Regions from separate parts of the Massilia sp. CFBP9012 genome, predicted to be linked through region 2. Evidence: riboswitches for the same ligand, from Rfam matches in the RefSeq annotation. Region 2 holds a riboswitch; the other holds the start of a gene.
What was found. A riboswitch is a leader RNA that binds a small molecule or an ion and turns the genes downstream of it on or off. The one in region 2 is predicted to bind thiamine pyrophosphate.
Positions count from the first base shown of each region.

Region 1 (5,444 bases), on a different contig from region 2:
CCTTGCCGGTGAAGTGGGCGGTCATCATGACCATGCGCGCCACCCAGAAGAAGATGATGTCGAAGCCGGTGACCAGCACCGACGACGGCAGGAACATCTTCATGTCCGGCGTTTCTTCGGGCCAGCCCATGGTCGAGAAGGGCACCAGGGCCGACGAGAACCAGGTGTCGAGCACGTCGTCGTCGCGGCGCAGCTCACCGGCGATGCCTTGTGCGGCGGCCTTGGCCTGGGCTTCTTCTTCGTCGCGCGCGACGACGATGCTGCCGTCCTCGGCGAACCAGGCCGGGATGCGGTGGCCCCACCACAGCTGGCGCGAGATGCACCAGTCCTGGATATTGCCCAGCCACTGGTTGTAGGTCGTGCTCCAGTTCTCGGGCACGAACTTGATCTCGCCGTTGGCGACTTTTTCCAGCGCCACGTCGGTGATCGACTTACCTGGATTGAAAGTGCCTTCCGGGGCCGGCTTGGTCATGGCGACGAACCACTGGTCGGTCAGCATCGGCTCGATCACGACGTTGGTGCGGTCGCCGCGCGGAACCATCAGCTTGTGCGGCTTGATCTGTTCCATCAGGCCGAGCGCTTCCAGGTCGGCGACGATCTGCTTGCGCGCGGCGAAGCGGTCCAGGCCCTGGTACTGGGCCGGGCCGTTTTCGTTGATCTTGGCGTCCAGCGTGAAGATATTGATCGGCGCTAGGTTCGCGCGCTGGCCGACGGCGTAGTCGTTGAAATCGTGGGCCGGGGTGATCTTGACGCAGCCGGTGCCGAATTCCTTGTCGACGTAGCTGTCGGCGATGATCGGGATCTCGCGACCGGTGAGCGGCAGCTTGATCAGTTTGCCCACGAGGCTCGTATACCGTTCGTCGGTCGGGTCGACCGCGACGGCGACGTCGCCCAGCATGGTTTCGGGACGGGTGGTGGCGACCGTCAGGTGGCCGCTGCCGTCGACCAGCGGGTACTGGATGTACCACATCGAGCCGTCTTCTTCCTGCGAATCGACTTCGAGGTCCGACACGGCCGTGCCCAGCACCGGATCCCAGTTGACCAGGCGCTTGCCGCGGTAGATCAGGCCCTGCTCGTACAAGCGCACGAAGACTTCGACCACCGACTTCGAGCGGGTTTCGTCCATCGTGAAGTATTCGCGCTTCCAGTCGGGCGAGGCGCCCAGGCGGCGCATCTGGCCGGTGATGGTGTCGCCCGATTTTTCCTTCCACTCCCAGACCTTTTCGAGGAAGGCGTCGCGGCCGAGGTCGTGGCGCGAGATCTTCTGGGCGTCGAGCTGGCGCTCGACCACGATCTGCGTGGCGATGCCGGCGTGGTCGGTGCCCGGCACCCAGGCGGTGTTGTAGCCGCGCATGCGGTAGTAGCGGGTCAGGCCGTCCATGACGGTCTGGTTGAACGCGTGGCCCATGTGCAAGGTGCCGGTCACGTTTGGCGGCGGCAGCTGGATGCTGAACGATGGCTTGCCCTCGTCCATGGTGGCGGTGAAGTAACCGCGTTTTTCCCACTCGGCGCGCCAGAACTGTTCAATATCGGCTGGCTCGAAAGACTTGGCTAATTCCATGATGTGGTCGGAGTGATATTTTCGAAAACAACCATTATAAATTACAAGCGCGTATAATTTACTGCGCTGGACCGGGGAAACTCGGCCGGCAAACGCTAGGGGTCCTGTGCGTCGTTACAACGGCGCGTGGGTGAGAAATACCCTCCGAACCTGATCTGGATAATGCCAGCGAAGGGAAGCAGCCGAATCGATGCAAGCGTGCGCACATCCGCCCGTTTTGCCGCACCCGGCACCTCCTTTGCTGGCTCCGCAAGCAAGGGAGCCACATGAACGCACCTCTGAAATTTGACGCCGCCACCGCCACGGTGGACCACGCGGCCGTCAACCCACTACCCAATTCGCGCAAGGTCTATATCGAAGGCAGCCGGCCCGACATCCGTGTGCCGATGCGCGAAATCAGCCAGTCGCCCACGCCCGACAGCTTCGGCGCCGAGCCGAATCCGCCGCTGTTCGTCTACGACACCTCCGGCCCGTACACCGAGCCGGGCGCGGCGATCGACATCCGCAGCGGCCTGGCGCCGATGCGCCAGGCATGGATCGCCGAACGGGGCGACACCGGGCAGCTGGACGGCCCGACCTCGCACTACGGCCAGGCGCGGCTGAACGACCCGCAGCTGGCCGCGCTGCGCTTTAACCTGCAGCGCGCGCCGCGCCAGGCCAGGAGCGGCGCCAACGTCACCCAGATGCACTATGCGCGCCAGGGGATCATCACGCCCGAGATGGAATTCATCGCCCTGCGCGAAAACATGCAGCGCAAGCAATACATCGCCTCGCTGGAGTCGTCCGGCCCGATGGGCCAGCGGGTAGCGGCGCTGCTGGGCCGCCAGCATCCGGGCCAGTCCTTCGGCGCCAGCATCCCGGCCGAGATCACGCCCGAATTCGTGCGCTCGGAAGTGGCGCGCGGCCGCGCCGTCATCCCGGCCAATATCAACCACCCGGAACTGGAACCGATGATCATCGGCCGCAACTTCCTGGTGAAGGTCAACGCCAATATCGGCAACTCGGCCGTCACCTCGTCGATCGGCGAGGAAGTGGAAAAGATGACCTGGGCCATCCGCTGGGGCGCCGACACGGTGATGGACCTCTCGACCGGCAAGCACATCCACGAGACGCGCGAATGGATCCTGCGTAACAGCCCGGTGCCGATCGGCACGGTGCCGATCTACCAGGCGCTGGAAAAGGTCAATGGCAAGGCCGAGGACCTGAGCTGGGAGATCTTCCGCGACACCTTGATCGAACAGGCCGAGCAGGGCGTCGATTACTTCACCATCCACGCCGGCGTGCTGCTGCGTTACGTGCCGATGACGGCGAACCGCCTGACCGGCATCGTCTCGCGCGGCGGTTCGATCATGGCCAAGTGGTGCCTGGCCCACCACCGCGAATCCTTCCTGTACACGCACTTCGAGGACATCTGCGACATCATGAAGGCCTATGACGTCTCGTTCAGCCTGGGCGACGGCCTGCGGCCCGGCTCGATCTACGACGCCAACGACGAAGCCCAGCTGGCCGAACTGAAGACGCTGGGCGAGCTGACCCAGATCGCCTGGAAGCACGACGTGCAGACCATCATCGAGGGCCCCGGCCACGTGCCGCTGCACCTGATCAAGGAAAACATGGACCTGCAGCTGGAGCAGTGCCACGAGGCGCCGTTCTACACGCTGGGGCCGCTCACGACCGATATCGCGCCGGGCTACGACCACATCACCTCGGGCATCGGCGCGGCCAATATCGGCTGGTACGGCACCGCCATGCTGTGCTACGTGACGCCCAAGGAGCACCTGGGCCTGCCCGACAAGAACGACGTCAAGGATGGCATCATCACCTACAAGATCGCCGCCCACGCGGCCGACCTGGCCAAGGGCCATCCCGGCGCCCAGCTACGCGACAACGCGCTGTCGAAGGCGCGCTTCGAGTTCCGCTGGGAAGACCAGTTCAACCTGGGCCTCGACCCGGACAAGGCGCGCGAATTCCACGACGAGACCCTGCCGAAGGATTCGGCCAAGGTCGCCCACTTCTGCTCGATGTGCGGCCCGCATTTCTGCTCGATGAAGATCACCCAGGAGGTGCGCGAATATGCCGCCGCCAGGGGCGTGCAGGGGGAGACCGCGCTGACGCACGGCATGCAGGAAAAGGCGATCGAGTTCGTGAAAAACGGCGCCCAGCTGTACCGGGAGGTGTGAATGACGCCAATCGAAGTCAACGGGGCGCCGTGCACGGTGCCGCAGGGGCAAACCCTGTTCGGCCTGCTGGAGCAACTGGGCCTGAGCGGACAGGGGATGGCGCTGGCGGTCAACCGCGAGGTGGTGCCGCGCCAGCAATGGCTGCACCGGCGCCTGCATGAGCAGGACCGGGTCGATATCGTGCGCGCCATCGGTGGCGGCTGACAGGAGACAAGACATGAATGCATTGAACGACATCAAACAGGACGTGCTGACCATCGCCGGCCGTTCTTACCAATCGCGCCTGCTGGTCGGCAGCGGCAAGTACCGCGACCTGGAACAGACTCGCGAAGCCACGCTGGCCGCCGGCGCCGAGATCATCACGGTGGCGATCCGCCGCGTGAACATCGGCCAGGACCCGAACGCGCCTAGCCTGCTCGACGTGCTGCCGCCGAACGAGTTCACCATCCTGCCGAATACGGCAGGCTGCTACACCGCCAAGGATGCGATCTACACCTTGCAGATGGCGCGCGAGCTGCTGGGCGGCCACAAGCTGGTCAAGCTCGAGGTGCTGGGCGACCAGAAGACGCTGTTCCCGCACATGCCGGAGACCCTGGTCGCGGCCGAGGCGTTGGTGAAGGACGGCTTCGACGTCATGGTCTACTGCAGCGACGACCCGATCCAGGCCCGCATCCTGCAGGAGATCGGCTGCGTGGCGGTGATGCCGCTGGCCTCCCTGATCGGCTCGGGCATGGGCATCCTCAATCCGTGGAACCTGTCCCTGATCATCGAGCAGGCCACGGTGCCGGTGCTGGTCGATGCCGGCGTCGGCACGGCGTCGGACGCCGCGATCGCGATGGAACTGGGCTGCGACGGCGTGCTGATGAACACCGCGATCGCCGCCGCGGGCGATCCGGTACGCATGGCGCGCGCCATGAAGCATGCGGTAATGGCGGGACGGGACGCCTGGCTCGCCGGCCGCATGCCCAAGCGCTTCGCGGCTTCTCCCTCGTCGCCCGTCGAAGGGAAGATCACGGGATGACGCCCTGCGTGCTGGTGTTCGCCGGGCTCGATCCTGGCGGCGGCGCCGGCCTGGCCGCCGACATCCTGGCGATCGCGGCGCAGGGCGCGCACCCGTTGCCGGTGGCCACCGCCCTGACGGCGCAGGACAACAACCGGGTCCATGCGGCGAGCCCGGTCGACGCCGCCTGGATCGCGCGCCAGGCGGCGCCGTTGCTGGCGGCTTTCGACATCGGGGCGGTCAAGCTCGGCATCCCCGGCAATGCCGCCAACGCGGCGGCGATCGTGGACGTCATCCGAGCCTTGCGCGCGCGCCGGCCCACCTTGCCGGTGGTGCTCGATCCGGTGCTGGCCAGCGGCCATGGCGATGCGCTGGGGCAGGGCGACGCTATCAAAGCGCTGCGCGAACTGCTGGCGCTGGCGACGATCGTGCTGCCCAACCTGCCCGAGCGCGAGGCGCTTGGGATGCATGGCGGCCGCCAGATGCTGGTCACCGGCGGCCACGCCGCCGGTGACACCGTCGTCAACCGCTGGCTGGTCGACGGCGTCGAGGCACGCGCCTGGCACTGGCCGCGCCTGCCGCACGGCTACCACGGCAGCGGCTGCACCCTGGCCGCGGCGTTGGCGGCACGGCTGGCGCTGGGCGAGCGCATGGAGGCGGCGCTCGACGCGGCCCAGGCCTATACCCACCACACGCTGGCGCA
Region 1 covers NZ_JAXCWM010000016.1:15,755-21,198, reverse strand. Annotated here, with positions in the region: gene SOM61_RS22770 (valine--tRNA ligase) at 1-1,561, opposite strand, end outside; TPP riboswitch at 1,649-1,755, shown strand; gene thiC (phosphomethylpyrimidine synthase ThiC) at 1,828-3,741, shown strand; gene thiS (sulfur carrier protein ThiS) at 3,742-3,945, shown strand; gene SOM61_RS22755 (thiazole synthase) at 3,959-4,762, shown strand; gene SOM61_RS22750 (hydroxymethylpyrimidine/phosphomethylpyrimidine kinase) at 4,759-5,444, shown strand, end outside.
Region 1: linked by a shared signal. The riboswitch ahead of thiC (phosphomethylpyrimidine synthase ThiC) and the one ahead of SOM61_RS20950 (TonB-dependent siderophore receptor) in region 2 are both predicted to bind thiamine pyrophosphate.

Region 2 (5,444 bases):
GGTGAGCACCGGATGCTCCTGCTCGATCTTCTTCATCGCATTCGGGAAGGCATAGCGCAGGCCTTCGATGACCTGGAACAGCGACAGGTCGGCATAGGTGATCTTGTCGCCCGTGAGATAGTCGCGCGGCTCGGGGTTGGACAGCAGGCGCGCAAAATAGGCCATGAACTTGGGGATGCGCGACTCGACGAAGTCGGCCGAGCGGCGCAGCGCCTCGGGTTTCTGGTCTTCGTAGTACAGCGCCGACGCGATCGGGTGATGGGTGTCGTGGGCCTCGGTCACCAGGTCGGCGATGGTCAGCTGCAGCTGGTGCACCCACAGACGGCCCGGGTCGGTGCGCGGCGCCAGGCCGTGCTGCTCGCCCAGGTAGAGCAGGATGTTGGCCACCTGGCCGATGACCAGCTCGCCGGACTTCAGGAAGGGCGGCGCGAAGGCCGGATACTCCTCGACGTCGAGCGCCGCCATCAACAGGTCGATGCCACCCTCGCGGCGCGCCACGTCGACGTAGTCAGCGCCCGCTTCTTCCAGCGCCAAGCGGACGAATTCGCCGCGTCCCTGGATGCTCGGCCAATAAAACAGTTCATACGCCATCTGCTTCCTCCATTGCTGGTTGGTTCCGGCGCATTATCGATGATGAATGAAGAAGCGTGGCGCGCCGCAAACATGGTAGTCTTGTCGTGCATGCCTAAAAACAACCATAAGTAAAAACGTCCAGAGAGAGTCCCATGACAGATCATGCCCGCCTTGGTTCCCAAGCACTGTTTGCACTTCGTCCGGGCACGAGCTAGCAATTCGGCACATAATTGCAGAACGGAATTATTTCTGCTCATTGCCGGGCATCGCCCGGCAAGACAAAGACCTTCTACGCCGAATGGAGCGCTCGATGATCTTCGCTCGTCTCACCCAACGCTGGCATGCGCTGCGCTACTGGCGCGAGCACCAGTCCCTGTCCCGTCTCAAGCTGGTGCGCCGTCTCGAAAACGCGCCCGACGACGACCTGTTCCGCCATGTAAGCGGTCGCGACTACCTGGCCCGCGGCATGAAAGTGCGCGAGCGCATGCGCTGCGTGCTGGCCCACTACCGCTTCGAAGAAGCGACCTTCAACAACGCCTACCGGCAGACCGCGCACCACGGCGGCCTGGTGCTGTGGCAGCATGAGGACGACAGTGGCAGTTTCATCATGCGGCTCGAGCACGCGCCCCGCATCGACCCGGAAGGCGAGCTGACGCTGTCCCTGGTCGTCGACGGCGCGGTGCTGCACCGCCTGTCCTGGACCTGGGTCGAGGGCGCGGTGGTGGGCGTCGACCTGCCGATCGTTCCTTTCGTCACCCGCAACGCCGGCCTGTGGCGCGATGCCGGCGGCGCCTTCGAGGCTTTCGAGCGCGTCTTCCCCAACAATTCGCCAAGCTTCTTCTGCTTCGCCGCCCTGCAAGGCGCGGCCCAGGCGCTGGGCTTGGACCGGGTGGTCGCGGTGCGCGGCAGCGCGCACGTGGCTTATGAAGCGGCGCAAGACAAGGCCTTCGAGAACGCCTACGACGGCTTCTGGCGCATCCTTGGCGGGGCAGAGCTGGACGCGCGCAGCTTCCTGGTGCCGCTGCCGTTCTACCTCAAGCCGCTGCAAGACATGCCATCGAAGCACCGCAAGCGCGCGGCGCAGCGGCGCGAACACTGGCGCGCCATCGGCGACGCGGCGCGCGCCGTGCTGCTGCGCCACATGGTGACGCCAGCCGCCACCCAGCCAACGGTGGCCGAAGCGCCGTCGACCGCGAAAGCCTGAGCGGCCCCGATCAAACCGGCTTGACAGATTCACCACGGCCGCCCGGGGCCGTGATACACTCGCGACTCGCTAGGGGTCCTGGAACGTTGTTCCGGGTGAGAGATACCCTTCGTACCTGATCTGGATAATGCCAGCGAAGGAAAGCGCAACGCAGCACCCCCATTCGTTTGCCCTTCCCCCACGTTGGCTCCGGCTTTGATAAAAGCAGCGCGCCGCGTGGCGCGCGAAAACGAGCAAACCATGACATTCACCTCGAAGCACACCGTCCTCGCCTGCGCCATCGTGCAGGCGTTTTCCCTGTCGACCCAGGCCTTCGCACAAGAGCCTGCGTCCGTCGTCGTCACCGGCAGCAAGTGGATCGCCCTCGACCGCGCCAGCGTCGGCGGCTTCGCCGACGTGCCGTTGCTCGAGTCCCCGGCCTCGATCACCTCGATCAGCCAGAGCCAGATGCAGGACCTGTCGATCCGCAGCGCCACCGACGCCGCGCGCTACGACGCCTCGATCGGCGACGCCTACAATGCGATCGGCTACGCCGAGCAGTTCTCGATCCGCGGCTTCGCGCTCGACAACGCCACCAGCTACCGCAAGGACATGATCGCGATCTCGGGCGACACGCAAATCCCGATCGAGAACAAGGAACGCATCGAGGTCTTGCGCGGCCTGGCCGGCCTGCAGGCCGGCGTCGCGGCCCCGGGCGGGATGATCAACTTCGTCACCAAGCGGCCGACCAACGCGCCGCTGCGCCAGGCCATGGTGGAAGTGCGCGAGCGCGGCACCGTGTACGGCGCGGTCGACCTGGGCGGCCGTTTCGAAGACCGCCGCTTCGGCTATCGCATCAATGCCGCCGCCGAGGACCTCAAGTCCTACGTGCGTGGCGCCGACGGCGAGCGCCAGTTCGTCTCGGCCGCCTTCGACTGGCAGATCACGCCGGACGCGCTGTTCCAGATCGACCTCGACCACCAGCACAAGTCGCAGGTCACGGCGCCGGGCTACCAGCTGATCCGCAATGAGGCGCTGCCCACCGGGATCTCGGCCAAGACCCTGCTCAACGACCAACCATGGACCCGCCCAGTCGATACCGACAGCAGCAACCTGGGCCTGCGTTTCGAGTACCGCATCAGTGACGCCTGGAATGCCACCGTCAGCGCCAACAAGCACTGGTTCAAGCGCGATGACTTCACGGCCTTCCCCTACGGCTGCAGCAACGAGGACGATGGTTACTATCCGGGCTACTGCTCCAACGGCGACTACGACGTGTACGACTTCCAGAGCACGGGCGAGCGCAAGACGCCGTGGGGCCTGCAGGCGATGCTGCAGGGCCGCTTCGACACCGGCGCGGTGCGTCACTCATTGACCGTCGGCGGCTCGTATGCCGAGCGCCACGACAGCTTCGGCGAATACGTCTACGACTACGTCGGCTCCAGCAATATCTGGAACCCGACCGTCGTGCCGCAGGTAGCCAGCGACCGCGTGACCGGCCCCGTGATGGAACGCCGCAGCACAGAAGAACGCTCGCTGTTCGTGCAGGACGTGATGACCCTGTCGCCCCAATTCACCCTGCACGCCGGCGTGCGCTACGTGAAGCTCAAGCTCGACGCGCTGGAAGAAATCGAGGGCGGCTGGGTACACACCAAGGATTCGTTCGCGCTGCCGAACGTGGCGCTGGTGTATGCGCCGGCGCGCGACTGGCGCGTCTACGGCTCGATCAGCCATGGCCTGCAATATGGCGGCATCGCGCCGATGGAAACCACCAACCAGAACACCGCCCTGCCACCGAGCCGCTCGAAGCAGCTGGAGTTCGGCGTCAAGCGCAACGTCAACGAGCAGCTGGCGCTGTCGGGCGCGTTGTTCGAGATCCGCCAGGGCCTGGAATACACGAACGCCGCCAACACCTTCGTGCGCGCCGGCGAGCAGACCCACCGCGGCGTCGAGCTGTCGGCGATGGGCCGCGCCACGCCCGACCTGAACTACAGCCTGTCGCTGATGGCGCTCGACACCGACCAGAAGGACACCGGCGACGCGTCGACCGAAGGCAAGCGCGTGACCAATGTGCCAGAGCTGCGCACCACCGCCTGGGTCGAGTACGCGGTGCCGCAAGTGGCGGGTCTGAAGCTCGACGCGCAGTGGCAGTACTCGGGCAACAAGGTGTTCGATCCGGCCAATCGCGTCAAGGTGCCGGGCTATCACGTGGCCGGGTTTGGCGCGTCCTACCTGCTGCGCGCGGGTGGGCTGAACACGATCATCCGCGCACGGGTGGACAATGCCTTCGACAAGTTCTACTGGCGTGACGTGACGCAGTCGCTGGGTGGGTATTTGCTGCCGGGGGCGCCGCGCACGTTCAAGTTGTCGGCGCAGATCGATTTCTAAGCATGCATCCGCTTCGCCTGCCACGCGCGCCGTGGCAGGCGTCATGCATCAATCCGACAAATCCACCAGCTTGCCCAGGCAGCGCCGCTGGAAGCCATTCAGTCCGCGGGTGATGAGCACATCATCGTCTTCGATTACCTCGGCGTCGAGCAACAGGCGCAGCTTGGCGATGCGGTCGCCCTGGGCCAGCGCCTGCGCCAGGTGCGAACCATCCGGTTCGCCGGCCTGCTCGATCGCTTCCACCACCTCGGGCGGGAAGTCCCAGTGGTTGGCGATCACCGACGACAGCTGGCGGCTGGCCGCGAACAGTTCGATGCCGAATTCGCTGGAACCGGGCACCCTGCCTTCGCAGATGCGGTCGGCCACCTGGAACGCGACCTGCAATCCCAGATTCTGCATCAGGCCGGCCAGGTAGGATTCGAACACGCCGGCCGACAGGCCCGGCGCCATCACGCTGGCGGCGAACGCGCAGCGTTCGGAATGCTTCCACACATTGGGCGCCACCTGGCGCGCCACGCCCTGGACCTTGACCCGCACCAGCGGCCGGAACGCGATGCGCGCCAGCAGCATGCGCAAACCGTTCAGGCCGAGCATCGTCACCGCGCCTTCCAGTGTTTCGATCGGGGTCACCGGCCGGTAATAGGCGCTGTTGGCTTCGCGGATCACTTCGGCCACCAGCACCAGGTCGCGCCCGACCTGGGCCGACAGCGCGCCGGTCGAGATGTTCTCGTCGGACAGCGCGGTAAGCAGTTGCGACACCAGTTCGGGAATGCGCGGCACCAGGCCGGACGCACAGACCGGGTCGGCCGCCAGCGAACGCACTTCGGCCAGGATCTGGGCTTCCTGCCCGGGTGGAGCGTTGAAGCCGCTGGAGGCGGTCAGCCAGCGGTAGAAAGTGGCGTGGATGTCGTTCGCCATGTCCTCGTCGTGTTCGATCGTCGCCGTCGTGCCGACGCTGGCCGCGGCTTCTGTCTCTTTATCTGAACCGCCCAAAAAGCGTCCTATCCAGTTTTTCATAGCGTCTCGCCGTACGTTCGAAATCCGATGATTGTAATGCCTTATGGAAACAAATAGTCATCAGGGTGTAAAGATTTATCGTTTGTAACTACATCCAACACCGATTCGCATCGGAGCCCTATGCGCCCGATCAAGAAGTCCCTGTCAAAAAGTCGGACGAACATGTTGCAAATGATAATGATTATCATTTACTATTCTCGATCGCATTCGCACACAATCAAGGAGCACCCATCCATGAAACTCACCCGTCACCTCCTGGCCGCAGCCATCGCCCTGGCCCTGA
Region 2 covers NZ_JAXCWM010000013.1:134,971-140,414, reverse strand. Annotated here, with positions in the region: gene SOM61_RS20960 (glutathione S-transferase) at 1-591, opposite strand, end outside; gene SOM61_RS20955 (DUF535 family protein) at 884-1,777, shown strand; TPP riboswitch at 1,839-1,936, shown strand; gene SOM61_RS20950 (TonB-dependent siderophore receptor) at 2,018-4,144, shown strand; gene SOM61_RS20945 (HDOD domain-containing protein) at 4,193-5,161, opposite strand; gene SOM61_RS20940 (hemin-degrading factor) at 5,396-5,444, shown strand, end outside.